One region of the Nitratidesulfovibrio sp. HK-II genome, then DNA from elsewhere that is predicted to be linked to it. Evidence: predicted binding sites of a transcription regulator. Region 1 holds the regulator's gene; the other holds the start of a gene.
What was found. Region 1 encodes sigma-54, which starts transcription at its own class of promoters, with help from an activator protein. Its sites were predicted from a motif close to CTGGCACGGNNNNTGCTT; they were not measured.
Positions count from the first base shown of each region.

Region 2: the regulator sigma-54 is predicted to act here: its motif matches at 13,380-13,397, upstream of fliD (flagellar filament capping protein FliD).

Region 1 covers NZ_AP036014.1:1,944,767-1,959,932, forward strand. Annotated here, with positions in the region: gene RVX_RS07840 (CTP synthase) at 430-2,082, shown strand; gene kdsA (3-deoxy-8-phosphooctulonate synthase) at 2,490-3,362, shown strand; gene RVX_RS07850 (KdsC family phosphatase) at 3,352-3,879, shown strand; gene lptC (LPS export ABC transporter periplasmic protein LptC) at 3,876-4,670, shown strand; gene RVX_RS07860 (LptA/OstA family protein) at 4,667-5,344, shown strand; gene lptB (LPS export ABC transporter ATP-binding protein) at 5,341-6,066, shown strand; gene rpoN (RNA polymerase factor sigma-54) at 6,342-7,778, shown strand; gene hpf (ribosome hibernation-promoting factor, HPF/YfiA family) at 7,891-8,436, shown strand; gene RVX_RS07880 (PTS sugar transporter subunit IIA) at 8,446-8,895, shown strand; gene rapZ (RNase adapter RapZ) at 8,988-9,962, shown strand; gene RVX_RS07890 (PTS sugar transporter subunit IIA) at 10,055-10,513, shown strand; gene RVX_RS07895 (PTS sugar transporter subunit IIB) at 10,518-10,982, shown strand; gene RVX_RS07900 (hypothetical protein) at 11,137-11,682, shown strand; gene RVX_RS07905 (manganese-dependent inorganic pyrophosphatase) at 11,834-12,754, shown strand; gene RVX_RS07910 (HD domain-containing protein) at 12,945-14,345, opposite strand; gene RVX_RS07915 (biotin--[acetyl-CoA-carboxylase] ligase) at 14,444-15,166, shown strand, end outside.
Region 2 covers NZ_AP036014.1:2,832,603-2,847,768, reverse strand. Annotated here, with positions in the region: gene ahbA (siroheme decarboxylase subunit alpha) at 165-644, opposite strand; gene ahbD (heme b synthase) at 655-1,932, opposite strand; gene hemB (porphobilinogen synthase) at 1,934-2,935, opposite strand; gene ahbC (12,18-didecarboxysiroheme deacetylase) at 3,098-4,279, opposite strand; gene RVX_RS11875 (hypothetical protein) at 4,658-5,392, opposite strand; gene RVX_RS11870 (hypothetical protein) at 5,617-5,952, opposite strand; gene RVX_RS11865 (YIP1 family protein) at 6,121-7,743, opposite strand; gene RVX_RS11860 (hypothetical protein) at 7,938-9,338, opposite strand; gene RVX_RS11855 (glycosyltransferase family 4 protein) at 9,335-10,513, opposite strand; gene fliS (flagellar export chaperone FliS) at 10,616-11,434, opposite strand; gene fliD (flagellar filament capping protein FliD) at 11,574-13,325, opposite strand; gene tsaB (tRNA (adenosine(37)-N6)-threonylcarbamoyltransferase complex dimerization subunit type 1 TsaB) at 13,669-14,640, opposite strand; gene rseP (RIP metalloprotease RseP) at 14,637-15,166, opposite strand, start outside.

The DNA.
Region 1 (15,166 bases):
CCGGAAAGGTTTCCGGAGCCTTGAACGACGCGGCGGAAACGGAGGGCGGTGCCCGAACCGTTTCCGCAGACGTGCCGTCCGGCGTTGCGGGCGGCGGGCGCACCCAGCGCACCCGTTCCGAAAACCCCGGCCAGCGTGCCGCGCGCGGCACGTAACGGTTGCCGCGCAACGGCCGTGCGGCATGCGGCGACATGTGCCGCAGTGCATCGCGCACACCGCTTTCGTGCGTTGGGGATAGCCGGGACCGTCGATATTACGTTCCAGTGGTACATCACGTCAACGGCTGACCTTCATGCCGAAAATGTGGCATAAGGTCCTGATGGCGTTTTTTTGCGTATCGCGTCAACCGAAGGGCGAGCGCTGTAACGGGCGTGCGGCAAGACCTGCGCGCCGCGAGCGAGAGCAACCAGTCACTCAGGCAGGAGTTTCATGAAGACCAAGTTCATATTCATCACCGGGGGCGTGCTGTCCTCGCTCGGCAAGGGGCTGGCCGCCGCCTCCATCGGAGCGCTGCTGAAGGCCCGTGGGCTCAAGGTAACCATCCAGAAGCTCGACCCCTACATCAACGTCGACCCCGGCACGATGAATCCGTTCCAGCACGGCGAAGTGTACGTCACCGATGACGGCGCGGAAACCGACCTCGACCTCGGGCATTACGAGCGGTACCTTGGCGAGTCGCTGTCGCAGAAGAACAACTACACCTCGGGGTCCATCTACCACCGCGTCATCACCAAGGAACGCCGGGGCGACTATCTGGGCGGCACCGTGCAGGTCATCCCGCACGTGACCGACGAAATCAAGAACGCCATCCTCAGCCTGGCCGAGGACGAGCCCGACGTGGCGCTGATCGAAATCGGCGGCACCGTGGGCGACATCGAGGGCCTGCCCTTTCTGGAAGCCATCCGCCAGTTGCGCGGGGACCTCGGCAAGGACCACTGCCTGTACGTCCACCTGACGCTGGTGCCCTACCTGAAGGCTGCGGGCGAGCACAAGACCAAGCCCACCCAGCACAGCGTGAAGGAACTGCGTTCCATCGGCATCCAGCCCGACATCATCCTGTGCCGTTGCGAAAAGGCCATCAGCGCAGAGCTCAAGCGCAAGATCGCCCTGTTCTGCGACGTGGACCAGGACGCCGTGTTCTCGTCGGTGGACGTGGACAACATTTACGAGGTGCCGCTGCGCTTCTACGAGGAAGGCTTCGACCAGAAGATCGCCATCATGCTGCGCCTGCCCGCCAAGAACGCCAATCTGGAGTCGTGGGAGACGCTTATCCACACCTGCTCGCACCCGGAAGGGCAGGTGACCATCGCCATCGTGGGCAAGTACGTGGACCTCAAGGAAGCGTACAAGAGTCTGCACGAGGCGCTGATCCACGGCGGCGTGGCCAACAAGGTCAAGGTGAACCTGCGCTACGTGAACTCCGAGGAGATCACCGAGGCCAACGTGGCCGAAAAGCTGGCCGGGTGCGACGGCATCCTGGTGCCGGGCGGTTTCGGGCATCGCGGCGTGGAGGGCAAGATCCGCTCCATCCGCCACGCCCGCGAACACAACATACCCTTCTTCGGCATCTGCCTTGGCATGCAGTGCGCGGTCATCGAGTACGCCCGCAACGTGCTGGGCCTGGCCGACGCCAATTCCGAGGAATTCAACGAACTTTCCGACAACAAGGTCATCTACCTGATGACCGAGTGGTACGACTTCCGCAAGGGGGCCGTGGAACGCCGCGACGCCTCCAGCGACAAGGGCGGAACCTTGCGTCTGGGCGCGTACCCCTGCGTGGTGGTGCCCGGCACCAAGGCGTGGGACGCCTACGGGGCGGAACGCGTGGACGAGCGCCATCGCCACCGCTTCGAGTTCAACAAGGCCTACTTCGAGGCCATGGCCGAAAAGGGCCTGGTGTTCAGCGGCCTTTCGCCCGACGGCGAACTGGTGGAAATCGTGGAGCTGCCTGACCACCCGTGGTTCCTGGGCTGCCAGTTCCACCCCGAGTTCAAGTCCAATCCCATGCAGCCGCACCCCCTGTTCCGCGAGTTCATCAAGGCGGCCAAGAAGGAAGCGGTGGGCGGCGGCAAGAAGAAATAACGCGCCGCATGCCGGGCACGCCACGCCTCTGGTTTCGATGCAACGCGCCTTCCCCGGCGGAAGGCGCGTTGCCCCGTCTGGGTGGGGAGGGGGCGGAAAATGCCGTGTCGACCCCGGCGCGCCTTTCATCCGACATCGCGCATGCCGCACCCGTTGCCCCGGCCGGATCCAGACCGGCCCCTTGACGCGCCACGGTTACGTCGCATTGTAAATCGTCGGCCCTGCGCGAGCCACCGGCAACCCGGTATGGCGAAAGGCGTCGACTGGTGGTAAAAGCGTCCGGCGGGGCAGGGGGGATACGCCGCTTCAGCCCCGCCGTCCGCAGCATCTTTTCGGAAGGTCCGCCCGCCAAGGCCGCGCGCACGCGCGGTCACGTCAGGGCGGGCATCCATCCGCCACGGAGAACCATGCATCCCGAAGCACCCAGCACCAGCCCGGTCCAGGCCACCCCGGATTCTTCCGGCGGCCTGACGCCCGACGCCCTGTACGAGCGCCTTCGCGCGCGCCGTTTCATTTTCGCGGGCCCATGCGCCCTTGAAAGCCTGGAACTGGCCCTGGACACCGCCCACGCCGTGCGCGAGGCGGCCGAGGCCGCCGGGCTGTTCGCCGTGTTCAAGAGCTCGTGGGACAAGGCCAACCGCACCTCGCTGGACGGCTTTCGCGGCCCCGGCCTTGTGCGCGGCATGGAATGGCTGGCCCGCATCAAGCAGGAAACCGGCCTGCCCGTGGTCACCGACATCCATGAGCCGGAACAGGCCGGGCCCGTGGCCGAAGTGGCCGACGTGCTCCAGATTCCCGCCTTCCTGTGCCGCCAGACCAGCCTGCTGCTGGCCGCCGCCCAGACGGGCAGGGTGGTCAACGTCAAGAAGGGCCAGTTCGTGGCCCCGTGGGACATGGCCCCCGCCCTGGACAAGCTGCGTTCCACGGGCAACGGCCGCATTCTCCTGACGGAGCGCGGGTCCAGCTTCGGCTACAACAATCTGGTGGTTGACTTCCGTTCGCTGCCCATCATGCAGGGCTTCGGCGTGCCGGTGGTGTTCGACGCCACCCATTCGGTGCAGCTGCCCGGCGGCAAGGGCACGTCATCCGGCGGCGACCGACGCTTCGTGCCCATGCTGTCCCGCGCGGCCGTGGCCGCCGGGGTGGACGGGGTGTTTCTGGAAACCCACCCGGACCCGGACCGCGCCCTGTGCGACGGCCCCAACAGCTGGCCGCTGGACAAGCTGGCCCCGCTGCTGCGCGACTTCGCCGCCCTCTGGAGCCTGCCGTATGCAAGCTGAAGACCTGGCCCGGTCCATTTCGCTGCTGGTGCTGGACGTGGACGGCGTGATGACCGACGGCGGCCTGTACTACGACGACGAGGGGCGCGTCTCCAAGCGCTTCAACGTGCAGGACGGCCTGGGCATCAAGCTGGCGCAGGCCGCGGGCATCACCGTGGCGGTCATCACCGGGCTCACCTCCGGCGCAGTCGAGGCGCGCGTGCGCTCCCTGGGCATCACGGACTACCACGCAGGCTTCCGGCACAAGTCGGAATGCATCGACGAAATCCGCCGCAAGCACAACGTGGAATGGTCGCAGGTGGCCTACCTTGGCGACGACTGGGTGGACTTCGGTCCCTTGAAACTGGTGGGCCTGCCCATGGCCGTGGCCAATGCCCAGCCCGAGGTCAAGGCCCTGGCCCGCTACGTGACCACCGCCAATGGCGGCCACGGCGCGGTGCGCGAGGTCATCCGCTTTCTGCTGACCCAGCAGGGCCTGCTGGAGCGCATGCTGGAAAGCTGGCCGGAGCAGGCATGAGACGCCGCACGCTGTTGATTTTGCTGGCGGTCCTCGTGGCCGTTGGCGGCGCGGCCGCCTGGAACTGGCAGGCCGGGGTGCGCAAGGCCCTGGAAACCGCCATGTCCGGAGACGCGCCGTCCTCCACCACGCTGGAAGAGGCCGTGGGCGTGGCCATGAAGGGCATAGAACTGGTTCAGGGCGAGAAGGGCATAGAACTGTGGCGGCTGAAGGCCACCTGGGCCCAGTTACGCCAGACCAACAATATCATCGACGTGGACAAGCCCGACCTCGTCTACCAGATGGACGGGGGCAAGCAGGTGCGCATCGTGGCCCAGAAGGGCGAGGTGCAACAGCAGGTGCAACTGGTGCGCATGTGGGACGACGTGCACGCCACGCATGAGCGGCACGAACTGTTCGCCAGCCTGATGGTGTACAACGGCACCAGCCGCACCATGTATTTTCCCGAAGGGGCGCGCATGGCGGGCCAGGGCATGTCGGGCAACGCCACGAAACTGGAATGGGACGTGGCCGCCGACGTGCTGCGCGGCAGCGACGGGGTGTCGTTGCTGCTCATGCCTCGCGCCGATGAGAAGGGCGGGCAGGCCGATGGCGCGCAGCCCAAGGCGGTCGCCCCGAAAAAGGATGCCCCGCGCAAGGATGTTGCGAAGAAGGAAGCCCTGAAAAAGGACGTTTCCGGAAAGGCCGCCCAGCACAAACCGGGGCAGACCGCCCGAAAGGCGTCGCCCCCCAAGGCCCCGAACACTGACGCGGGCGCTTCCAAGCCAACCAAGCAGGAGACCAGGCAATGAAATATACCGGCATCCGCTCCGCGCTGTGCGTGGCGCTGCTGTTGACCTTTTCGGCATCGGCCGTGGCCCCCGTGCCCGCCATTGCCGCCGACGCCAAGTCCCCCTCCCCCGTGCGGCGCGACGTGCCCACGGCCGTCAAGTCGGACCGCATGCAGTACGACGCCAAGGGCCAGGTGGTGATCTTCGAGGGCACCGTGTACGTGCAGCGCCCGGACTTCGAGATGTGGGCCGAGCGCATTACCCTGCATCTCAAGAAGAAGTCGGCCAAGCCCGGCAAGGCCGACACGGCGGGAGACGCCGCGCAGGGCCAATCGGGCCAGCCCGGAGTGTCGGGGATGGACGCGGGCGAGATCGACCGCATCGTGGCCGAACGCAACGTGCGCATGAAGCGCGAGAACCGCACCGGCGAATGCGAGAAGGCCACCTACACCGTGGACAACGCCGTCATGGTCATGGAAGGCAACCCCGTGCTGCACGAGGGCGACAACAGCATCAAGGGCGAGGTCATCACCTTCTACACCCGCGAGAACCGCAGCGAAGTGCGCGGTTCCGGCGCAAAGCGGGTGCAGGCGGTGTTCACCTCGTCGGGCGACGTGAATCCCCTCGGCGAGTCCAAGGACAACGGCAAGGATGACGGCAAGGACGCCGCCAAACCCTCGGGGGCGGCCCAGTGAGCTCGGTGCTGCGCGGGGAGGACCTGCACAAGCAGTTCGGCCAGCGCGAGGTGGTGCGCGGCGTGTCCCTTTCCGTGTCGCAGGGCGAGACCGTGGGGCTGCTTGGCCCCAACGGCGCGGGCAAGACCACCACGTTCTACATGCTCATCGGCATCATCAAGCCGACCGCGGGGCGCGTGGAGCTTGACGGCCGCGACATCGCCGACTGGCCCCTGCACGAGCGGGCCCGGGTGGGGTTGAGCTATCTGCCGCAGGAAAGTTCCATCTTTCGTCGGCTCACGGTGCGCCAGAATCTTCAGATCATCCTTGAGCACACCGGGCTTTCCAGGGCCAGGCAGCAGGAGCGGTCGGACATGCTGATGGCCGACTTCGGCATCAGCCATCTGGCGGATTCCGTGGCCATGCACCTGTCCGGCGGCGAGCGGCGGCGGCTGGAGATCGCGCGGTCCATGATCCGCGAGCCCAAGTTCATCCTGCTGGACGAACCGTTCGCGGGCATCGACCCGCTGGCGGTGGACGACATCCAGCAACTGATCACCGGCCTGCGCGACCGGGGCATCGGTGTGCTCATCTCCGACCACAACGTGCGGGAAACCCTGCATATCTGCGACAGGGCCTACCTGGTCCACCAGGGCGAAGTGATCCTGGAGGGCACCCCCGCGCACATCGTGGACAACCCGCGCGCGCGCGACGTGTATCTGGGCGAGGGATTCTCGCTCTAGCTCCATTTGCATTTTTGCCGCATTCACGGCGCCTTCCGCATCGCGGGGGGCGCCTTTTTCGTGCCTGCCGCCGGGGTGCGGGGCATCCCTCCGGGGGTATCCGGCGAAATGGCGACAGCGGTTGCATACTTTTTGCTTCTATGGCATGGTTTCCCTAACCTCTTGGGGAAGGGAACACATTTCCACAGTGGGCCGTTTCTTGCTTGACGTCGCACCCCGCGTTGCGTCGTCATCTTGCTCGCCCTCAACGTTTGGTGCATAGGGGTCGTCCACGCATGGCATTGGAACTCAGGCAACAGCTCAAGCTCACCCAGCAATTGGTGATGACGCCGCAACTGCAACAGGCCATCCGGCTGCTGCAGCTTTCGCGGCTTGAGCTTGTCGAGACGGTGCAGCAGGAGCTGCTGGAAAACCCGTTCCTGGAGGAAGCGCAGGACGAGGGGCCGCAGTCCGAAGCCCCCGACCAGCGGGACGCCGCCCCCGAAGCGGCGGCGGATGTCGCCTACGACCGCGATATTGCCCGCGAGGCCGACTGGGAGGATTACCTGGGCGATTTCGCCAGCACCAGCCGCCAGTCAACGGTGCGCGAATCGGAAATGCCCGAGGAGATGACCTCGTTCGAGGCGCGCTACGCCGCAAAGCCCTCGCTGGAAGGGCACCTGATGTGGCAGTTGCGCCTTTCCGCGCTCACCGAGCGCCAGAAGGACATCGGCGAGGTGATCATCGGCAACATCGCCTCGTCGGGCTACCTGCATGCGACCATCGACGAGATCGCCGAAATGGCGGGCGTGGCCCCCGGCGAGGTGGAGCCGGTGCTGCACGCCCTGCAGCGCTTCGACCCCGTGGGGGTGGCCGCGCGCACCGCGCAGGAATGCCTGCTGGTGCAGATAGAGATGCTGGGCTACACGCGCGACAAGGTGCTGGTGGAACTGGTGCGCGACCACCTGGAAGACCTTGAGAAGCGGCGCTACAAGCCGCTCTTGCGCAAGTTCCGCCTGACCATGGAGGACCTCAAGGAGTACCTGGACCTCATCCAGACCCTGGACCCCATGCCCGGCGCCAGCTACGGCGGCGGCGACCCGCAGTTCGTCAGCCCCGACGTGTTCGTCTACAAGTACGACGACGATTTCATCATCATGCTCAATGAGGACGGCCTGCCGCACCTGCAATTGAGCACCATGTACGAGCGCTCTGCCGCTGCGGCGGCCTCGGCGGGCGAGCGCGAATATTTCCAGGAAAAGATGCGCTCGGCCTCGTGGCTTATCAAGAGCCTGTACCAGCGCCAGCGTACGCTGTACAAGGTGGTGGAATCCATCGTGAAGTATCAGCGTGGCTTTTTCGAGGACGGGGTTTCGCGCCTGAAGCCGCTCATCCTGAAGGACATCGCCGACGACATCGGCATGCACGAATCCACGGTCAGCCGCATTACCACCAGCAAGTACGTGGCCACGCCGCACGGCATCATGGAGTTGAAGTTCTTCTTCAACAGTGCGCTGGAACTGGACGACGGCAGCCAGGTGGGCTCCGAGAGCGTGAAGGCGCTGATCAAGAAACTGATCGGCGAGGAAGATCCCAAGGAACCCCTGAGCGACGAGCGCATCGGCGAAATTCTGAAGGAACAGCTCAAAGTCAATATTGCCCGCAGGACCGTTGCGAAGTATCGTACTGCCATGGACATTCCCTCCTCTTCCAAGCGGAAGGAACTGTTCTGACGGTCAGAGCCCCGCGCCGGACCAGGCGCAGGGCGGCGCACCCGGCAGGCGCACCCCAGCGTGCGCGCCGCGCGACGCGCGTCGCATTCCCCTCTCACCACTGGAGGAGCGTATGAACATCTCTTTCACCTTCAAGAACTTCGAACCCTCCGACCACCTGAAGAAGTACGCCCGCCGTCGCCTTGAAAAGCTTGGCCGGTTTGTCGGCAAGTCCGCCCTTGAAATGCAGGTGAACCTTTCCGTCGACAAGTTCCGCCACAAGGCTGAAGTGCAGATGACCGGCGACGGGTTCACCCTGTCGGCCGTCGAGCAATCGGAAGACATGTACGCCACCCTCGACCTGGTGCTGGAAAAGCTGGAATCGCAGCTGCGCAAGCAGGTGGAGAAGCAGAAGGACCGCCGCCGCACGGTGCAGTCCGAAAAGCTGGGCAAGGGCATCGACGTGTTCACCTTCGGCACCGTGGGTGAAGGCGACGAACGCACCATCACCGGCACCGACCACTTCGCCCCCAAGCCCATGCACGTGGACGAGGCGGCCATGCAGCTGGACCAGGGCGACAACGAGTTCCTGGTCTTCCTGAACGCCGAAGTGGAGCGCGTGAACATCATCTACCGCCGCCGCAACGGCGACTTCGGCCTTATCGATCCCGTCGTCTAGGCGTCATACATGCGGCTTTCGGACTATCTTCACGATGAACTGATCCTGCCCGAGCTCTCCGCCGGCACCAAGAAGGAGGTGCTGGCGGAACTCGTGCAGGCCGTGGTGCGGCGGCATCCCGAAGTGGATGCCGCCGTTGCGCTGGGCGTGCTGCAGGACCGCGAGGGCCTGGGCACCACGGGCATCGGCGACGGGGTGGCCATTCCCCACGGCAAGCTGGCCACCATCAGCGACATCGTCGTCGCCGTGGGCCGCAGCGTGCCCGGGCTGGACTTCGACGCCCTGGACATGAAACCGTGTCATCTCTTTTTCCTGGTGCTGGCTCCCGAACAGGTGGCGGGCATGCACCTGCGCATCCTGGCCCATATCTCGCGCCTGCTGAAGGACCCGCAGTTCCGCCGCGCCATGCTCGACGCGCCGGACGGGGCGGCCTTCACGGCGCTGATGCGCACCACGTAACGCGGAACACCTTGCGCACATCATCGGCAGGCGCGCGGCGCGGCGCGTCTGCCGAAACGCCATCCGGCACCGGCCCGCCCGAGGAGTCCGCCATGCCCACCAAGGCTTCCCACCCACCCACGCCCGATGCTTCCACGGCGTCGGACGCACCCGCCCCCGGCACGGCGTCGGACGCGGGCAGCCCCGTGGCCGCCGCCGACTTTCCCGTCATCATCGTTACCGGGCTTTCCGGCGCGGGCAAGAGCACCGTGCTCAACGTGCTGGAAGACTTGCGCTATTTCACGGTGGATGGTCTGCCCGCCACCCTGGCCCCGCAGATGGTCACCATCCTGAACCGCGAGGCCCTGGCCCATTACCAGGGGCTGGTGCTGGGCATGGACCTGCGCGAGAGCAATTTCGTCCGCAACCTGGAAAAGTCGCTGGAACGGTTGCAGGGCATGGGCGTGCGCCCGGCGGTGGTCTTCATAGAGGCCAACCCCGCCGTGCTTAACCGGCGCTACGCCACCACCCGCCGCCCGCACCCGCTGGAAAGCGAGGGCATGGGGCTGGAACAGGCCCTGGAGCAGGAACGGCTGCGTCTTGCCCCGGTGCGCGAAACCGCCGACCTCGTGGTGGACACCTCCAGCTATTCCATCCACGACCTGCGCCGGGTCATCCAGAAGAAGTGGAGCACCATCCAGGGGCGCATCCGCTCGCTGCGCATCAACATCGTCACTTTCGGCTTCAAGTACGGCGTGCCCGCCGATGCGGACCTGGTGTTCGACCTGCGCTTTCTGCCCAACCCCTATTTCGTGCCGGACCTGCGGCCGCTGTCCGGCCTGGACGAGCCGGTGGCCAAATACGTGCTTGAAGCGGGCCACGGCGACGCGTTTCTCGCCAGGCTCATAGATTTTTTGCATTTCCTGCTGCCGCAGTACGAGGCGGAAGGGCGCTACCGCCTGACCATCGCCATCGGCTGCACCGGCGGGCGGCACCGTTCGGTCTCGGTGGCCGAGGCCCTGCTTCGCGCCTTGAAAAAATCTGATTATGCCGTATCCATAGAGCACCGCCACATGGAACTGGGCTGACGCCCGCTGCCCGCGCGGCCAACCGCCTTGCCCTGCCGCAGGGCGCACGGCTCAATCCGACAACCCCTCAGGCCCAGCCTGCACGCACCAGCATGTCCACCACCGCACAGTCCCCGGCCGCACAGCCCCAGACGGAACCGCGCATCGGCGTGATTCTGGTCACCCACGCCGACTACGGCGCGGCGCTGCTGCGCGCCGCGGAATTCATCCTTGGCCCCCTGCAGGACTGCGCGTCCATCAGCGTGGACGTCTCGCAAGAGGTGGACGAAACGGTGAAGCGCCTGAACGAGGCGGTGAAGCGCCTGGACACCGGGCGCGGGGTCATGATCCTTACCGACATGTTCGGCGGCACGCCCACCAACCTCAGCCTTGCACTGCTGGGCAAGGGCAACGTGGAAGTGCTGACCGGCGTCAACCTGCCCATGCTGCTGAAGGTGTTTGGCGGGCGCGACGGCGATCTCGCCACCCTCTCGCGCGACGCGCGCGACGCAGGGGCCAAGGGCATCGTCGCGGCGGGCGAACTGCTGCGCAGCCGGGTCAAGAACGGGTAGGGCCATGCTCTGGTTCCGCATCGACAACCGCCTGGTGCACGGCCAGATCATCGAGGCGTGGCTGCCTTACACCGGGGCACGGCGCCTGCTGGTGGCCAACGACGCCCTTGCCGCCGACGACCTGCAACAGCAGATCGTCTCGCTGGCCATTCCCGGCCGGGTGGAAGTGCACTTCGTGCGGGTGGACGCGCTGTCCACGTACTGTACCGGGCGCATCGACGAGGGGCACGACACGCTCGTGCTCTTCGCCACGTGCGCCGACGCCCGCCGCGCCTTCGACGCCGGAGTGGGCATGAACACCCTGAACATCGGCAACCTGCACTATACCCCCGGCAAGAAGCAGCTGTGCGCGCATGTTTCCGTGTCCGACGACGACGAAGCCTGCCTGCGCTTTTTCAGCCGCCATTCCGTGGCGCTGGATTTTCGCTGCGTGCCCAACGAACCGGTGCAGATAAAGGGGTGGTCATGACGGATATGCTGCCCGTGCTCACCCTGGCGCTGCCCATCGCTTTTTTTTTGCCGTTTTTTCGCTGCTGCGCTTTTCGCTGAACCTGGGGTTTCTGGAACGCCCGCTCGCCATCGGCTTCTTGTGGGCAGTCATGACCGGCGAGTGGGGGCTTTCCATGCACCTCGCCATATTCCTTGAGCTGCTTTGGCTCGATCTGTTCCCGGCGGGCACCTACATCCCGCCCAACTCCATCATCACGCTGCTGCTCACCCTGGCCGTGGCCGGGCATTTCGGCCTGGAATCGGCCGGGCAACTGGCCATTCCCGTGCTGCTTGCCCTGCCCGCCGCACTTACCGGCGCGCACGTGGAATACCTGCACCGCCGCTGGCGCAACCAGCAGTACACGGACCTTCTGCACTGGGGCAGGGTGGCCGAGCACCCCGGCAAGGGCGATTCGCCCCTGTGGCGCATCATGGTGCGGTCGCTGGGTGAACTGTTCATGCTGAATCTGGGCCTGTTCTGCGTGTGGCTGCTTGTGCTTGTGGGAACTATCGAGCTTATGTCCAACTATATCGGGCATCTTCCCGCAGTTCCCGGCATTGCCTGGGGGCACGTGTGGTTCGTGGGGGCCATGGGCGGCATGCTGGCGCTGCGCCTGCGCCGCGCCTATGCGGCCTTTGCGCTGGCCTTGCTGGCCGCTTCGGCCGCATCCTTCATCTGATTCGCATTCGTCACCGGAAATTGACGTTGCCGAGGCCTGGGGTACTTGGCAGCCCCCAAGGTTTGTGCTATTTGGCACAAACAATTTCGCAGCAGCATGCGAGCTACTCGCAGCAAAAACCCCAATGCCACATGCAACGGAGGAAACCGACATGGCAGCTCTTGTTCTTGGTCACATGAACCCCGATACCGACTCCATCATCGCCGCCATCGGCGTTGCCGATCTGATGACCAAGCGCGGCATCGAAGCCAAGGCCGTCGCGCAGGGTGCCTGCACCCCCGAAACCGATTTCGTGCTCGGCAAGTTCGGCCTGAAGGCCCCCGAAGTGGTGACCTCCGTGGCTGGCCAGAAGGTCATCCTGGTCGACACCACCGAACGCGCGCAGCTGCCCGCCGACCTGTCCGACGCCGAAATCCTGGGCGTCGTCGACCACCACAAGCTGGGCGACGTGACCACCCCCAACCCGCTGGAAATGTGGGTGTGGCCCGTGGGCTGTACCGGCACCGTGATCAAGGCGATGTACGACTTCTACGGCATCGAAGTGCCCAAGGGCATCGCGGGCGGCCTGCTGTGCGCCATCCTGTCCGACACCGTCATGTTCAAGTCCGTCACCTGCACCCCCGCCGACAAGAAGGCCGTTGAAGCCCTTGCCAAGATCGCGGGCGTGGCCGACGTGATGGCCCTGGGCATGGAAATGTTCAAGGTGAAGTCCGCCGTTGACGGCGCGTCCATGAAGGACCTGGTCTTCCGCGACTACAAGGACTTCGACATGGGCGGCAAGAAGGTCGGCATCGGCCAGCTGGAAGTGGTGGACCTGTCCATCCTCGAGCCCGTGAAGGCCGGCCTGTACGAAGAAATCACCAAGGTGAAGGGCGAAGGCCGTCACTCGGTGTTCCTGCTGCTGACCGACATCATGAAGGAAGGTTCCGAAATGCTGATCGTTTCGGACGACGCCTCCGTGGTTGAAAAGGCGTTCGGCGTGAAGGCCGAAGGCAAGTCGGTGTGGCTCGACGGTGTGATGAGCCGCAAGAAGCAGGTGGTGCCCAACTTCGAAAAGGCCTTCAAGGGCTAGTCGAAGCGGCAACCCGACCGACGCAGACTGACGCATTCTGGGCCCGGCGGCATATGTCGCCGGGCCTTTTGCGTTTGCGGGGCGGTACGGGTGGTGCCGAGGGGCGTCGGAAGGGCGCGGAACGGCCCGGCCGGACTTGCAAGGCGATGGCGGAAGGGACGCAGCCGGACGGTCTTGGCGCGGGACGGGATCAGCCCTGTTCGCGTCCGTGCGCGTGGACCTGTTCATCCAGACGGGCAAGGGCCATGCTGCGCAGTTCGCGCAGGTGCGCGCCCGAAGAGGCCCCCTGGTTGCGGAACTCCGGCGGCAGCTTCACGGCCAGCAGGGTGGCCAGTTCCGACTCGGTGCGGCGACGCAACGCCTCCAGCCGGGACATGCAGGCATCGGGAATACGCGGCGGATCGTACGGGGCAAGGGCGTCGCCAGTGCCGGAAGCGGGCGACGACGCTGTTACGATCGCATCGTCAGGCTGGCGCTGCGCGCAATCCGGTCCGGTGTCCATGCCCTTGCCCGTGCCGTCGGCCAGCACCAGCAGCCGCATGGCGGGCAGCAGCCCGCGCAGGTGCATCGCCAGCAACAGGTCCACCCGAGTACCGGGCCGCAATTCCGCGTACCGGGCAAGGCGCATGTGCAGCCGGGCGGCCATGTCGCCCGCTTCGATGAATCGTACGGGCATGGCCAGCCGCGCGCCCAGCGCCCTCGCCAGCGGCGCGCCGCGATCCTCGTGGCCGTAGTGGTGCGGCAGCACGTCCGCGCCCGTCGTCACCTTGCCGAGGTCGTGGCACAGGGCCATCCAGGCCACCAGTTCCGGCCGTGGCGGTTGCATCCCCGACATCTCCGGCGAGTTCCACGTATCAGGGGCCGGGCCGTTTGCTGCTCCGTGGGGCTGCGGCGCGCCGCCCCCCTCGCCCGGCGGCCTGTGCTCGGCCAGCGCGGCCGCAATGTCCATGACCCGCGCCACGTGGTCCAGCACCGACTCCGTGTGGTAACGCACGGGTCCGGCGGGCACCCCGTCGGCCCCGGCCAGTTCGGCGAACCATGGCGAAAGGCAGCCGCCCGCGTGCAGCACCTTCAGGTAGCGGCCGGGGCAGGGTGTGGCCAGCGCCTTCAGGGTTTCGCGGCACACCTGCTCGGCGGGCAGGCTGTCCAGCGCGCCGCTGGCGGCCACCTCGCGCATCTGGGCCAGCGTTTCGGGATGCACGCTGAACTCCGGAAACCTCGCCGCGAAACGCGCGGCGCGAAACACCCGCACCGGGCTGTCGGCCAGCGCCGTGGGCGAGGCCGGGCGCAGCACCCGCGCGGCAAGGTCGGCCAGCGCCTGCGGGTGCGCATGCAGCATGCCGGTTTCGGTCAGGGCCATGGCGTTGACGGTGAAGTCGCGCGCGGCCAGGTCTTCGTCCAGTGTGCCGCGCAAGGGCAAGTGCTCAACACCGCCCAGCAGGTACACGTCGATGTCGCGCCCAACCTTGCGGGCGCCGGGGTTCTGCCGTACAAAACACGCCGCGTCGCCCTCGAAGGCCACGTCGTGTTCGCGCGGCATGCCGCCCAGCAGCAGGTCGCGCACGGCTCCGCCCACGAGATACGTCTTCATGCGGTGAACGTATCCGATTTCGGCCCGGACGGAAATGCGCCCGGCTCCGCAACGCCCCATCCCGTGGGAAATCACTTCACGCCATGCCGGGAGGTACCATGCCCAGCAGTACTGGCCACTCCGCCCGCAACCGCGGCAGCGCCTCGCATGATGCCGCCATCCGGACGGGGCAGGGCATTCCTGTTGCGCATTTGTTGCACGACGGCCTGCCCCAGCCGTCATCCGGCACGCCATCCCACATAGCCCCCGGTCAGCCGCCCGCCGCGCCACAGTGGATGGCCGATCCGCTGCCGCCCGAAATCCTGCGCGCTTTGCCTGGCTGGGGAGACGACCTGGCCGCGTGCCCCGGCTTCGTCCCGGTGACCGTGGGGGGCGTGCCCCTGCTGGCGGCGCGGCTGGGCATGCCCGAACCGTCCGAATCATCCGCTGCTTCCCTGTCTTGCGCCGTCGCGGGCCGCGACGCCCCTTTTCCGCCCGGCGGCGCGCCAGCGCCGTCCGCCACGGGCTCCGCCCCTCCTTCGGTGATCATCTGCGGACCGTGCACCTCCAGCCTCGACGTGGCTCACGCCCTTGCCGCCGCCGGGGTCCTGCCCGAGTGGGGCGCGGTGCTGGCCGTTTCGCAGCGCGCCGGGCGCGGCCAGTTGCGCCGCCCGTGGGAATCGCCGCCCGGCAACATCTACGCCGCCTTGCGCCTGCCCGCCGCTGGCGTGTTCGCCACCGAGACGGCGGCCATCGCCCTGGGCTGCCTGTTCGCCGAGTCTTTCGCGGCGCTGGGCGTGCCGGTGCAACTGAAATGGCCCAACGACCTGCTGCTGGGCGAC
Region 2 (15,166 bases), 890 kb from region 1:
GCGCGTCATGCCGTTGGGGCGACGGCGGAATGACGGCTGGACTTTAGGTGTTTGGATAAATGTCGTGGGCCAGTCCCCCCTTGCCCGGACGCACGCAAAAAGCCCCGGACATGCCAGTGACACGTCCGGGGCCTTTGTCTGCAACTGCGGTGTATTCCTGAGGGCTAGTCACCCATCTGGAAATCCACCTTGATCTTGAACAACTTGGTGGCGGGCAGGTTCAGGATGGCGATGCCCGTCTTCGCGGTGATCTCGGCCAGGGTGGCGCACACGCTGTCCCACGAAGGGCCGATGCAGGTGAACCAGATGTTGTATTCGTGGTTGCGCAGGTAGTTGTGGGTGACGCCCACGTGGCGGTTTACCTCGGCCACGAATTCGTCCATGGCCTCGTCCGGCACCTTGGCCGCGCACAGCGTGGAGCGAAAGCCCAGCTTGGCCGACTGGAAATTGGCCCCGATGCGGCGGATGAGCTTGCGCTCGCGCATGGCGCGCACCCGGGCCAGCGCCTCCGCTTCCGTTATGTCGCACTTTTCGCCGATGGCGGCGTAGGGGCGCGATTCCAGCGGAAAGTCCGACTGGATCACGTCCAGGATGCGCTTGTCGATCTGGTCCAGGGAGTCCGTCGCGGCGTGGGATGCGGTCATGGGGCCTCCGTCAGCGGCACGCGCCGGTGCGCCGTGGGGTGTACGAGCACAGCGGTTCCTCGGCCATGTGGTCGCCGCTCATGTTGTAGGCGCGCGCCCGGCAGCCGCCGCACACCTTGTGGTATTCGCAGGGGCCGCACTTGCCGGTGTAAGCTTCCTGGTCGCGGAACTGCTTGAAGTGGTGCGTGTTGCGCCAGATTTCGGGAAAGGGCGTTTCGCGCACGTTGCCGCAGTCCAGTTCCAGGTAGCCGCACGGCTGCACCTGGCCCACGTGGCTGATGAAGCAGAACCCGATGCCGCCAAGGCACCCGCGCGTCATGGCGTCCATGCCGAAGGTGTCGGGCGTCACGGCCAGGCCCTCTTCCTTGGCCCGCTGGCGCATGATGCGGTAGTAGTGCGGCGCGCAGGTGGCCTTGAGGTGCATGGAGGTGGTCTTGCGGAAGTCGTAGAACCAGTTCAGCACTTCCTCGTATTCCGTGGCCGAGATGACCTGGTCGCCAAGGCCCGCCGCGCGCCCGGTGGGCACCAGCAGGAAGATGTGCCACGCCGCCGCGCCGATGCGCTCGCACAGCGTGAAGATGTCCTTGAAGCTGCCGAGGTTGTCTCGGGTGACGGTGGTGTTGATCTGGAATTCGATGCCCGCCTGCTTCAGGTACTCTATGCCCCGCAGGGAAGCGTCGAACGCGCCGGGCACGCCCCGGAAGGCGTCGTGGCTGGCGGCGTCCGGCCCGTCGATGGAGATGGAGCAGCGCTGCACGCCTGCTTCCTTCATCTTGCGGGCCGTTTCCGGCGTGATCAGGGTGCCGTTGGGCGACATGACGCAGCGCAGGCCAAGGCCGGTGGCGTACGCGATAAGCTCGTACACGTCGTGCCGCATCATGGGGTCGCCCCCAGTGAAGATGATGATGGGGTTGCCCACCTGCGGAAAGGTGTCGATGAGGGCCTTGGCCTCGGCTGTGGAGAATTCGCCGGGGTAGGGTTCTTCGTGCGCTTCGGCCCGGCAGTGCTTGCAGGCCAGGTTGCACGAGCGGGTCACCTCCCACGCGATGAGCTTGCAGGTGGGGGTGCCGTCGGGCAGGGTGCGCGGCATCTGCGGCGCGCCTACGCCGGTGGGGTGGCCGCCCATGCTTGCGGGATGCCCAGCAGGATGCCCGCCGGGATGGCCGCCGCCAGGATGGCCACCGGGGTGTCCGTGCGGATGACCGCCCTGCGGGCTGGCCGGATGTCCGCCCATGCTGGCGGGGTGTCCGGCCTTGCGTTCGTCGCCGGGGTGTTGCGGATGGCTCATGCTAGTTCACCAGCCCTTTGCGCAGCAGGTCTTCGGTAAAGTAGGTGATGATCAGCCCGGCCCCGGCGCGCTTGATGCCCAGCAGCGATTCCATGACCACGGCGTCCTCGTTGATCCAGCCGTTCAGCCCGGCCGCGCGGATCATGGAATATTCGCCGCTCACCTGGTAGGCGGCCACGGGCACGTCGAAGCGCTCGCGCACGTCGCGGATGATGTCCAGGTACGGCCCGGCGGGCTTTACGATGAGCATGTCCGCGCCCTCGGCGATGTCGGCCGCCGCCTCGCGCATGGCCTCCACCCGGTTGGCGGGGTCCATCTGGTAGGTCTTGCGGTCGCCGAACTGCGGGGTGGATTCGGCCGCCTCGCGGAACGGGCCGTAGAAGCTTGATGCGTACTTCACCGCATACGACATGACCGGGATGTGGCTGTACCCGTTCTGGTCCAGTGCCCGGCGGATGGCCTGCACCCGGCCGTCCATCATGTCCGAGGGGGCCACGATGTCGGCCCCGGCCTCGGCGTGGCTCACGGCGGTCTTGGCCAGCAGCGACAGGGTGGGGTCGTTGTGCACCTCGCCCGACGTGTCGCCCTGGCGCACCAGGCCGCAGTGGCCGTGGTCGGTGTATTCGCACAGGCACACGTCGGTGCACACCACAAGGTTCGGCCAGCGCTTCTTCAGCAGGCGCACGGCCTGCTGCACCACGCCGTCCTTGTTGTAGGCCTCGCTGCCGCGATAGTCCTTCTCCTTGGGGATGCCGAACAGGATGCAGCTGCGCAGGCCCGTGGCCACGGCCGCTTCCACCTGTTTCTCCAGTTCCTGCAGCGAAAGCTGGTACTGGCCGGGCATGGCCCCGATTTCCTTGCGGAACGTGGGGTCGTCGGTTTCCACCACGAAGTAGGCCATCATCAGGTCGGCCGCGCGCAGCGCGGTTTCGCGCACGATTTCGCGCAGGGCGGCGGTGCGGCGCAGTCTGCGCCCCCGAAAGAAGTCCCCGAATTCGGACATGCCGTCTCCTGGAATAGGCAGGGTTGAAACGCTTCGCGCGGCGCGCCCGGCAGTGATGCGGCGATGCGGCCCGGCTGGGGCCTTGGCGGCGGAGCGTGCGCCCGGACGGCCATGGGCCGTCCGGGCGTCGTCATGCGGGTATGGCTCCGGCGCGGGGTGCCCCTACGCGCGGATTTCGTCGTCGCTCAGGTAGCAGGCCGGGTCCTGCGCCCAGATGTCGCCGTAGTAGGCTTCGGCGCGGGCGCGGAAGTTGCCGCCGCAGATGTTCAGGAAGCGGCAGGTGGCGCAGCGGCCGCCCACGTGCTGCTTCTTGTCCTTCAGCTTGTGCAGCAGTTCGATGTTCGGGTCGTCCCAGATCTGCGAGAAGGGACGTTCCAGAACGTTGCCCACCACGTGCTGACGCCAGAACTGGTCGGGATGCACCTTGCCGTCCCACGAGATGCAGCCGATGCCGCGACCGGAGTTGTTGCCCTCGTTGTACTGGAGCAGCTCGAACACCTCGGCGGCGCGCTTGGGGTCTTCCTTCAGCATGCGCATCCACACGTAGGGGCCGTCGGCGTGGTTGTCCACGGTCAGCACTTCCTTGGGCAGCCCGGCGTCGAACAGCTCGCGCGTCTTGTCCATGATCAGGTCGACCATGGCGCGGGTTTCGGCGTGGTCCAGGTCTTCCTTGATCAGTTCGGAGCCCCGGCCGGAGTAGACCAGGTGGTAGAAGCAGATGCGCGGCACTTCAAGGTCACGCAGCAGTTGGAAGAGCTTGGGCACCTCGCCCTGGTTGCGCTTGTTGATGGTGAAGCGCAGCCCCACCTTCAGCCCTTCGGCCTTGCAGTTCTCGATGCCTTCCAGCGCGCGGCGGTAGGAACCGGGCACGGCGCGGAACTTGTCGTGCACTTCCTCGCCGCCGTCCAGCGAGATGCCCACGTAGGACAGGCCCACTTCCTTCAGTTCGCGGGCCTTCTGCTTGGTGATCAGGGTGCCGTTGGTGGAGATGACCGCGCGCATGCCCTTGGTGGTGGCGTGCTTGGCCAGTTCCACCAGGTCCTGGCGCACCAGCGGCTCGCCGCCGGAAAAGAGCATGACCGGCGCGCCGTAGGCGGCCAGGTCGTCGATGATGGCCTTGCCCTGTTCGGTGGAGATTTCGTCCTTGCCTTCGGGGTCAACGGCCTGGGCGTAACAGTGCACGCACTTCAGATTGCAACGGCGGGTCATGTTCCAGACCACAACCGGTTTCTTGTCCTTGGAGAACTGGAGCAGGTGGGAGGGAAGCTGGCCCGAATGACGCCCGTAGCGAAGGGCGTCCGAAGGCTCGACCTGACCACAGTAAAGCTTGGAGATGCCGATCATTCTCACTCCTGTTGGCTGGCCGCCGGGCGCGCTGACAAGAGAGGCCCCGGCCTTGGGGCACGGGGCGTAGCGCGGCGGGCTGGCACCGGAAAAACGTCCTCACGCCCTAGCATAAATCGTGGCGGAGGGAAAGCAACCCGCCCCGGCGGAGTTGAAACCGGAGCGCAGCAAAGGGAATGGCGGCAACCCGGCGCGGGGCTTGGCAAAGCGGGCGCGGTGCGCGCGAAGGGAACAGGACGGCGGCGGGGAAGAGTGAAGGGGCCGGAACCGGGCGGTGAAGCCGGGGCAGTGGAGCCTGGCACTGGAACCGGGGCGCACGCCGAGGCCACGGCGCGGAAAAGGAGCGACCGGGCCGCGTGGCGACCCGGCCGGAAAATCCTAGAACGCCGGTTCCTTTGACAGCCCACGTGGCGCGGGCGGGTTGATCCACAGTTTGACCTCTTGCGCCATGTCCCACGAAACGGTCTGGATGATGGCCCACATGGGGTCGCTGGGCATGCGCGACTTGGCGGAGAACAGCAGGAAATCGTTGGCGAACTGGTGTTCCATGACCCCGGCGTGGCCCATGGCCCAGATCATCTGGCCGGTGTTCATGTCCCAGATTTCCATGGACACCGACAGCTTGGAATCGCCCGAGGTGCCGCCGTTGACGTAATGGCTGACGTACCCGCCGATGAGCAGTTGCGCCCCGCGCTGGGCGGCCAACTGCATGGCCACGTCCCGGCGGTAGGGGGTGGCTGTCTCCGCGAACTCGATGACCGGGAAGACCTTTTCCGACAGCCACGTCTGCCAGATCTGGCGAGACACCTCGAGCCCCACGTAGCTCGGTTTGTCCATCTGCTGCGTGACCCGGAAGGGCACGAACAGCGCGGTCAGCGGTCGGTTGGGCGGGGTTGTCGGCCGCACGCTGACCTGCGGATTGCCGCGCCGCACCCAGTCGTCCATGTAGAAGGTGGGCTGGCTGGCGAGGTCGATGTTCACCCCGGCCTTGGGCGGCCCGGAACAGGATGCGGCCAGGGGCAGCAGGGCGGCAAGCAGCAGGAGCAGGGCAAGGCGCGCGGCAAGCCGCCGGGCGCGGGCTGGCGAGGTGGGCAGGCGGAACATCAGGGACATGGACAACGCTCCGGGAATGACCGCGCGCCTGTGGCCGTCGTGACGGACGGGCGCGTGGCGGTGATGTCGGAAAGCCGTCGCGCGGACGGATGGTGACCATGCCGAAGCAAGAATGGTGCCGTGATATATCAGGGAATGTGAAGGCTCCCGGGCCGGTTGGCGTACGGCTGCCGGGGGCGAGTGGGAAGCGGGGCAGCGGGCGTTGCCGTATCCGGCCCGCCTGCCTATTGCAGGCGCGGGGTGGGCGTGGGCGCGGCCTGGGCCGATTCCAGGATCTGTTCGCGGGTGCGCTGGATGCCGTTGTGCAGGTCCAGCCTGCGCTGGGCGGGAATGCGGTGGAATTCCGGGCGGCGGGTAAGGTCCATGAGGTCGTTCATTTCGTGGCGGATGCGCCGCAGCCGCACCAGCGTCTCGGCGTCCACGGGCGACACCCGCTCGGCGATCTCCGCCAGTTCGCGCAGTTCGGCGGCCTGGTCGCGGATGGTGCGCGGCGCGATTTCACGGGCGTGTCTGCGCCGTTCTTGCAGTTCGTTCCACAGGGCGCGCAGTTTTCTGAACATGGCCGCCTCCCCGGACTCTTGCCTGGGTCGCCGTTCCGGTGGCTTCTTGGCATCCCTCCGGGGGATGCGCGGCTTTGCCTGTCACGCCCGTTGCCGGGCGGTTCCCGTTCTTGCGGGAATGGAGCCGGGCCGACCGGCCGCCCGCGCGGCCCGGCAACCTGTGCGCGGCTACATGGGCGCGGAGGACATGAACATGCGCAACAGCTGCACCGTCAGCGCGAAACCCAGCCCCAGCAGAGGCCCGATGGCCAGCGCCGTGCGCGACCAGGGCAGCCGGTGCGCGTATTTCACGCCCACGAACGTGCATACCACGAACCACAGCGAACCCACCACCGGTCCTACCAGCGGCACCACGCTGAGCACCGTGGGCGCGGCGCTGTACGAGATGACCCGCACGGTGGTGGGCAGGTCGGCCGCGCGCGGCTCCACCAGCCGGATCATGAAGTGGTACAGGCCCGCCAGCACGGCCAGTTGCAGCAGCAGGGTGAAGGGTGAGAGCAGCAGGGTCATGGGCAGGCTCATGTCGTGGGTGACGCTGCCCATCCAGGCCTTCAACTGCGGATCATCGATGAAGCCGCCGAAGGCGCGCATGCTCATGAGGTACCACAGCCGTTCCGTCAGCGACTGGAAGATGCCCACCAGCAGGTAGAAGGCCACCGGCCGCTTCAGCGATCCCGTGGAGCGCACCCCGGAAAAGAAGCGCGGCGCGGCCAGCATGACCCGCAGGATGGTCTGGTACAGGCCGGGGAAGAAGCCCAGGCGGTCCAGGTTTTCCCACGGCACCTCGTTGCGGGCCGAGGCCGCCCACGGCGGCAGGGGGGCGTCGCGCTCGCCGGGGTGTCGGGCGTCGCGCTGGTCGCGGTCGGATCCAGGTTCGTGGGTCGCGAACACGCCGTCCTCGCGCCCGTCGCGCCCGTCGCGCCCGTCACGAGGGCCGTCATCGCGGGCATCGCCCGGCCGGGGGTCGCGCCCGGACTGCTTGCGCCAGCGGTCGCCCACGGAGGCCACGGCGTCCCAGATGTCGCGCGGCGAACCTGGGCGGCGCGGTTCGTTGCCGTGCCCGTTTTGTTGGCCGGGCTGGCCGTTCTGGTCATCGTCCCGGGCCGGGGAGGAGCCGCGTCCGGGAATCACCGCACCGGGGGGCAGCGGGTCGTCGCCGGGCCGGGAAAGATCGGTGTGGCCGTGTGAAGGCTGCTGGGCCACGGGCGCACGGGGCGCGTCAGGCATATCGGGGGTAGAGGACCCGCCAGAGGGTGAGGGCGCGGCGTCGGCGGAGGATATGGGGCGCGGCTCGCCCACGTGGTCGTCCTCACCGTTGTAATTGCCGTCGAATGCGGCTGCGTCGGGGGCCTGCGCTGTGGAATCCGCCGGGCCGGAAGGATGCTGCCCGTTTGGATTCTGGCCGGAAGAATTCTGGCCAGAAGAATTCTCGAATGACGGGCGGCGGAAGGTGGCGGGCAGATCGTCATCCTCGTCCTGCGCCCCTGGCTGGTTGAAGGGCGCTCCGGGCATGGCATCAACCTGTTCCGGCATTGTCGCCTGTCCGCTCGGGCCGTCTGGTCCGTGCCCGCGGAGTGGCGGTGTATGGGCCACGGCCGGGTGGGCGCGCGAGGCAGCCGGTGCGGCGGACGCGTCGGAAGCCCCCCCGGCGGCGTCGGCCATGCCGGGCGCGAGATCGCGAAAACGGAACCGGTGACGGCACTTGGGACAGGTGGCGATGGCGGCCGAGGGCGGAATCTTGCTGCTGTCGATGCTCCGTTCGAACTGGCATTCCGGGCAGCGTATAATCATGGGAAATCCTTTGCTTCCTTGCATATGCGCAGTGTAGGGCATCGGGCAGAGCAAATCAAGGTGGGGCGGTTCCGCGCAGGGTCCAGCGCGGCAGGCGCCCACGTGGCCCGATGGCCCGGAGCCGCCGGGCGGCGCTGATGTTTCCGGGGCGTCGCCGTCGTGTCGGGTGGGGTGGCGGCGGGGGACGACGAAGGTCAGGGCGACAGGGGCAGGCGCAGGGCCAGGGGGGAGCGCTGCCCGTCGTCCGTCGTCGGCCTGCCCGGTTCCGGCGCGCCGGGGGCCAGCCCGGCCGCCGCGAACAGGTCGCGTCGCAGCGCGGGATACTCCGCGCTGAGCCGGTGCGCGCGGCAGGCGGCGTCGTGGTCCATTCCCCCGGCCTGGGCCGCCGCGTCGAATACCCGCAGCCGCTCGGCCAGCGTTTCCCGGTCCTTGGCCGTCCAGCTCAAATGGTCGATCCAGGCGTCGGCCAGCAGGCAGGTGTGGCCGTTCACCCCCACCACCCGTTCGTGCACCGCGCCAGTAAAGCATACGCCCTCCGTGCGACGGAACAGCCGCAACTGCACGTCGGGCCACAGGCCGTAGCCCACGCGCAGGTGGTTCGCATCCGGATAGGCGGTGGCGCGGGGAAACACCCACGCCCCCGCTCCCGGCACGGCCATCAGGCGGGGCAGCAAGGCCCAGGTGCGGGCGGAAAGCCGTTCGTCGGCGTCCAGGTACAGGCACCACCCGGTGGACAGCAGCCCGAGCATGGCGTTGCGCTGGGCGGCGAAGTCGCCCCCCAGCGGGCGCACCGTCTGGCGCAGCGGCACGGGGCACAGGGCGGCCGCGTCGAAGCCGGGCGGCGCGCCGTCCCAGACCACGGCCACTTCGCGCACCCATGCGGGAATCTGGGCGAAGAACCCGGCCAGGTCCGGCTCTTGCGGGTGCAGGATGGCCCCCACGCCGAGGTCCGGTGCGGAGGGCGGCGTAACGGGCGGCAGATCGACCGGCGCGCACGCGCCGAACAGCCGTCGCCAGCGGCGCAGGACCTCGGCCTCTGCCGGGGGCAGGAAGGGGTTGGGGAACAGGGTGGCGCTTTCCGGCGCGATGCCAGTGGCGCGCAACAGCAGCAACAGCGCCCACGGCGAGGTGTCCGCCAGCAGGCGGGGGGTCGTGGCGTCCGGCAGGGCGGGGGGCGTGAAGGCGGTGAGCCGTCCGGCGGCCAGCGCCGCGCGCACGTTGTCCGGAGAAAGGTCGCACAGGGTCAGGCGCGGGGATGCGGCGTTCGCCGCGATGGCAGACGCCAGCGCATCCGCCAGGGCGTCCGGCAACTGGCCGTCGCCGGTGCCCAGCAGCACCAGATGGGGCCGCCCGCTGCGCGCGGCGAGGCGCAGGGCCTTTTCCACGGCCTGGGTGACGGCTGTCTGGTCAGGGGCCGTTTGATCGGGGTCTGCCCGATTGGGGGCAGCCTGGCCGGACGGGGCGCAGCCGGGCGCTGCCCGCGCGGCGTCATCCGCGCCGCCCAGCCGGAATCCCAGCACCGCGCGGGTGTAGGCGGCCAGCAGCGCGTCGGCGGCCACGGCCGTGGGGTCGGCCATTTTGGGCGCGTCGTTCATGTGGCCTCCCCGGCCGCCAGTTCCGGCGGGCACAGTTCGTCGTACAGCATCTCCAGCGCGCGGGCCTGCGCGGCCGCGTCGAACAGCGCGGCGGCCTTGCGTCGTCCGGCCTCGCCCATGCGCCGGGCCGTTTCCGGGTGGCGCAACAGGTGCAGCACCGCCCCGGCGTAGTCCTCCACGGTGTCGGCCACCAGCCCGGTCACGCCGTGCTCCACCAGTTCCAGTTGGGCATTGTCGCGCAGGCCGGGGCAGGGGTGGGTGACCACGGGCAGCCCGGCGGCCATGGCTTCCGCGATGGCGAGGCCGAAGCTTTCGCCGGTGTCGTTGGCGTGGGCCAGCAGGGACAGTTCGTTGAAGAAGGCGGCCAGTTCCGCGTCCTCGCGCACCGGCGGCAGGAAGCGCACGTTGTCGCCAAGGCCGTGTTCGCGCACGTAGCGTTCCGCCTCGGGGATGGCCCCGATGACGTCGTAGCGGAAGCGGGGCAGCTCGCGTTGCAGGATGGGCAGGATGTGCAGGGCCAGCGGCGACCATTTGCCCGGGTCCGGCCGGGACAGGCGGCCCAGCACGGGGCGGGTGTAGTCGCGCTCGGCCGGGCTTGGGGTAAGCCGGGCGAACAGCGCGGTGTCCACGGGGTTGTACAGCACCCGCCAGCGCGGCGGCACGGCGGGGATGCCCTGCACGCGGGCGAAGCGTTCCGCGCAGAAGCGGGACACGAACAGGGTGACGTCGATGAGCGTGCCGGAGTGCGACGGATCGTGCCGCCCGAACACGTTGGTTTCCACGATGGCGGGCAGGCGGCGGGCCAGGGTGGCGGCATCGCCGGATGCCGCCAGGCGGAAGGCGGCGCGCAGCGGGCGCAGCAGTTCGGGCTGCGGCCAGCCCGCGCGGTGCACGTGCACGATGTGGGGGGAAAAGCGCGCGGCCACGCCGCCCAGGTCGCCGCCGACAAAGGTGGTCACGCCCGCCTCGCGCAGCGGCGCGGCGCGGGGGCCATCCTCCGGGCTCCACACGGCCCGGTGGAAACGGGCCGGGTCCAGCCGGGCCAGCAGCAGGTGCATGACCTTTTCGGTGCCGCCAAGCCCCAGCGAGGACACCACGTGCAACACCCGGCGTCGCGTGCCGGGCTGCGGGCCGGAATGGCCCGGTGCGGGGGCGTGGGATGCGGCGGTGACCATGGGCCGTGTTCTAGCCCAGCGGGGCGGGCAAGGGAAGGGTGCGCCCCGCTCGCCGTTGCGTCACGGGAGCGGGGCGCGTTGCGGAAATGTTGTGCGGGACCGTCAGCTTTGCGCGAACTTGCGGTACAGGTTGGCCGCGGCCATCCTGCTGGGGGCGAATCCCTTGGCGGGCTGGTCTTCCATGCTGGGCGTGCCGGGTGCGTCGGGTGCACCGGGTGCGCCGGGCACGCTGGACGCATTGGCCGGAGAGGCCTGGGAAATGTTCTGTGGCGCGGTCGCCTGCGGCGCGGCGGGCGTTCCCTGCGGGACGACCGGGCCTGCCTGCCGGGCCACCGGTTGGGCCGCATGCACGGGGGGCACCTGCGGGGCTTGCGCTTCGGGACGTGCGGCGTCGTCCGCCGGGGCCTGCTGCCCATAGGCCTGGGCATGGGCGCGGCCGAATTGCGCGGGCCTGCCCAGCGGCGGCATCTGCGTCGGGGGCAGCGGCGCGCGCGAGGGCGCGGCGTTGGCGGGCGCGCGGTTGGCCGCCATGCTGGCCCCGATGGCCATGGCCTCTGGGGTGTTGACGATCTGGCCGTAGGCCCCGCGCAGGCCGGACAGGATCTTGATCACCTCGTCGATGAAGCTGACGTCCATCTTGAGGTTGGCGTTGAGCAGGCGGGTGGAGCAGTAGAAGTACAGCTTGTGCAGGTTCTGCGCCAGTTCGCCGCCCTTTTCCATGTTCAGGCTGGCGTCCAGTTCGTTGACGATGTCCAGGGCCTTGGAAATGAGAATGCCCTTGCCCGCGTAGTCGCGCTCGGCAATCTTGTCCTTGGCCTGGGTCAGGAACTTGATGGCCCCGTCATACAGCAGGAGCAACAGTTCGCCCTGGGTGGTCGTGGTGACCTGGGTCTGTAAATAGGCTTGGGCCGCCTTCTGCATTGCATTCTCCCGATGTATGCGCCCGCGTGGTGATGCGGTGAGTGTGTCGCGGGTTGTGGTCGTTTCCCGCGTAGCGGCGGGGGATGTTGGTCTGGTGCGCGGCCGTGCGCCGGGGGGCGGGCGGCCCGGAACGTTCAGGTTACGAGGACGACGAGGATAGCGACTTGATCTGGCTTTCCACCGACTTGTTGAGGGCGTCGTAGCGGGCCAGGGTGGCCTCCAGCCGCGAGAAGCGCAGCCGTTCTCGCTGTTCCCACTGGGTGACGCGGTCCACTTCCTTGTCGATCTTGTCCTGGATGTCGTCCATGATGTCCTGGTAGTTGTCTTCCAGGATCTTCAGCGCGCCTTCCTCGCTCATCATGTCCTTGAGTTGGTCGCTGAGCCCGCTCAGCTTGCCTTCCTTGATGCGCATGCGGCTCGAGTAGCTGCCCGCCGCAAGGTTGTCGATCTGCAGGGCAAGGCCCCGGGCGTCGCCCTCCATGGCCGTGATCTGCTTGTTCACGTTGTCCACGTTGGCGCGCTGCCCGCCCACGTAGGCGTTGGTGATGTTGCCCGAGGCGTCCACGTCGTAGGTCACGTCGTAGGTGCCCGCCTTGGTCACGCCCTTGACGTGCGAGTAGTAGCTGAAGTCGGAAGAGTCGGACACGGGCAGCCCGTCGGCGGCGAACAGTTCGGCCACGGCCTCGGGATTTTCGCGTAGCGCCCTGTCCAGAGATGGCAGACCGTCCCCCAGGTCTTCCTCCCGGATTTCCAGAAGGCCCGAATTGGGACTGTTGGTTTCGGCAATGGTCATGATGCCGATATGCGACAGCGAAGAAAACACGTCACCACGCAGCAGGTTGCCGTCCTTGTACTGGTATTCGAAGCCTGCGGCCTTGTCCGCCGTGGCCGTCTTGAGCTGGGTGGAGAGCAGTTGCACGCCGTAGTTGCCGGTGAGGATGGAGCCCTTCTGCATGGAATACAGCGACGCCGCCTTGTCCGGGCTGGTCACATCCTTGGAGCTGTTGACGGAAGTCAGCTCCTTGATCTTGGACCGCACGGCGTTCATGGCATCGACGAAGCCGACGATGTTTTCCTTGATTTTCTCGATGTCGGTGACCACCGAAATCTGCGAGGTGCCCACGTCCCGTAGCGTGATGTTCATGCCCTCGACAGCGCCGGTCAGCGTGTTGGAGTTCGACTCCAGCCAGGTGGTGGAGGGCCACCCGTTGACCCGGTACTGGGCGTTCTGGTTGGCCTGCACGGTCCAGTTGGCGGGCGTAGCGGGAAGGCCGGTGACGGTGGTGCCAGCACCCACTGACAATGTTGCGGTGGACCCCATGTCCATGCCCCGGAACTGGAATGTGTAGCCGGTGCCGTTCTGCACCAGCATGGCCTTTACCCCGGGGTTCTGGGGGTCGTTATTGATCATGTTCTTGAGCCCGTCGATGGTGGTGCCGCTGGGCACCGTGATCGAGCGGGTCTTGCCCATGTATGTGTAGACGAACTGCTGGTCGCTGCCGGAGCTGTTGACCGTGGTTTTCTTGTCGGCGAAGGCGGTGTTGTAGGTCCAGATGGAACTGGAGGCCAACTGTCCCACCTCGATCTTGTAGCTGCCTTCAAGGACGCTGGAGGTGGTGGTGGCGCTGGCCACGGCCTCGTTGGAACTGGTCGCTGTCTTCACCATGAATTTTTCCATGGTGTTCATGGAATCCACGCTGTCCTTGAGCGCGGCGATTTCCGTCCGCAGTTCGCCAAAGGCGTCCTGGCGCTTCTGCCAGTCGGCCTTCCACAAGGTAAGGCGCTTTTGCGGGATCTCTTCGAGGGACTTCAACTGGTCGATGATCTTGGAGAAGTCCGTGCCGTTGCCGAGCCCGGAAAAGTATACGCCGCCGGATGCCAGTTCAACCATGATGCACCTCTTCGTCGGAAGAAATTTCCCGATGGGAGTTATCCCTCCGTGGGGCTGCAAGGCCGGTGCCAGCGCGTGGCCGCCTGCCCCCTCGTGAACCTTATCGGCGGGGGAGCCACAGGCTTTAGGGACGCGGATGCGGGGCTGCGCCCAGGGCAGACCGGGACGGGAGAGCGTGGTGGCTTGGCGGAAGGACGCCGGGTACGGGCTGTTCCAGCAGCCCCGGCTTTCCGGACTGGCCGGATTGTTCGGATGGGGCGGACTGGCCGGATTGTTCGGATGGGGCGGACTGGCCGGATTGTTCGGATGGGGCGGACTGGCCGGATTGGTCGGGCTGGGGGGGCTATGCGGGGGTGAGCGGGGAGGAGGTCAGGCGGGCCAGTTCGCGCCGGGCCTGTTCCGGGTCCATGCCGCGCGCGGCGGCCATGGCGGGCAGGTTCTCCTCGGCGTCGCAGGGCCGCACGTACAGCGGCTGCACGTCGTCGGGACCATAGGCTGCCGCTGCGGCCAGGGGCAGCAGCAGGGCAGGGGCGGGGTGGTCGAACCGGGCGGGCAGAAAGCACGCCTGCGGCAGCAATTCCGCCAGGGCCGGGGCCAGGACGGCCCGGTTGCGGGTGGCCCCGCTGCCCATCAGGAAGACCCTGCCGGAACCGTCTTCCTCGGACGGGGCCGCCGCCATTCTGGTCACGGCGGCGTCATCATTGAACCGGGCCGCCACCATTCTGGCCACGGCGGCGCTCAGCGTGGCGGCCTCCACCGGCGTCAGGGGCTCGGGCAGGGGAGCGGGCCGTGGGGACGGCTGGGCGGCGTCGTTGGATACGGCGGCAACCTCCACGGTTTCGCCGGGCATGCGGAAGGCCTGCATGTGCACCAGGCCGCGCCGGGCGTGGGTGAGCACCCACAGCACCGCGCCGCGCGGCAGCAGCGGGCCGCAGGCCAGCAGTTGGGTGTAGGAAAGCCCGGCCTGCCGCGCCCCCAGCGCACGGGCCATGCCCGCCGCCGTGGACAGCACCAGGCGCAGCCCGGTGAAGCTGCCGGGACCCTGCACGCAGGCGATGCGCCGCACGTCGCGCAGGGAAAGGCGCATCCGCGTGAAGGCGTCGGCCAGGGCGGGGGCCAGCAGTTCCGTGCCCTGCGAAGGCACATGCCATTCCTGCGCGAAGACGGTTTCATCCCCGCGCAGGGCGGCTGCCTGCACGCGCGATTCGGCGGCGTTCAGGGCCAGGGTGATGGCCCCGTCACCCCCGGCCTCGTCGCTGGCCCCGTTGGCCCCGTCGCCGCTGTCCCGGACGCACCCCGCCGTCACTGCTGTCATTGCAGGTTCCGCACGATGTCGTTGTAGGTGGCCAGCAGCATCAGCGCCAGCAGGAAGGCCAGGCCGATGCGGGTGGTCACGTCGCGCACGCGGGCGTTGACCGGGCGGCGCATGACCATTTCCATGGCCAGGAAGATGATGTGCCCGCCGTCCAGCACCGGCACGGGCAGCAGGTTCAGCAGGCCCAGGTTGATGCTGATCAGCGCCGTGAGCGCCAGCACGCTGTCCAGCCCCTGGCGCGACTGTTCGCTGACCATCTGGGCGATCATGATGGGGCCGCCCACGGAATCCAGCGGCACCACCCGCTCGAAGATCTTCTGCACGCTCTGGCCGGTGATGACGATCATCCGCCAGGTCTGTTCCAGCCCGGCCTTCAGGGCCGATGCCCCGTTCAGCGGCACGGACTCGGTGCGGCCAGAAGCCTGGATGCCGATGAGCCAGGTGCGTTCCTCGTCGCCGAAGATGGTCTTGCGGCTGCGCACCTCGGGCTTCACGGGCACCGACAGGGCCGTGCCGTTGCGGTCTA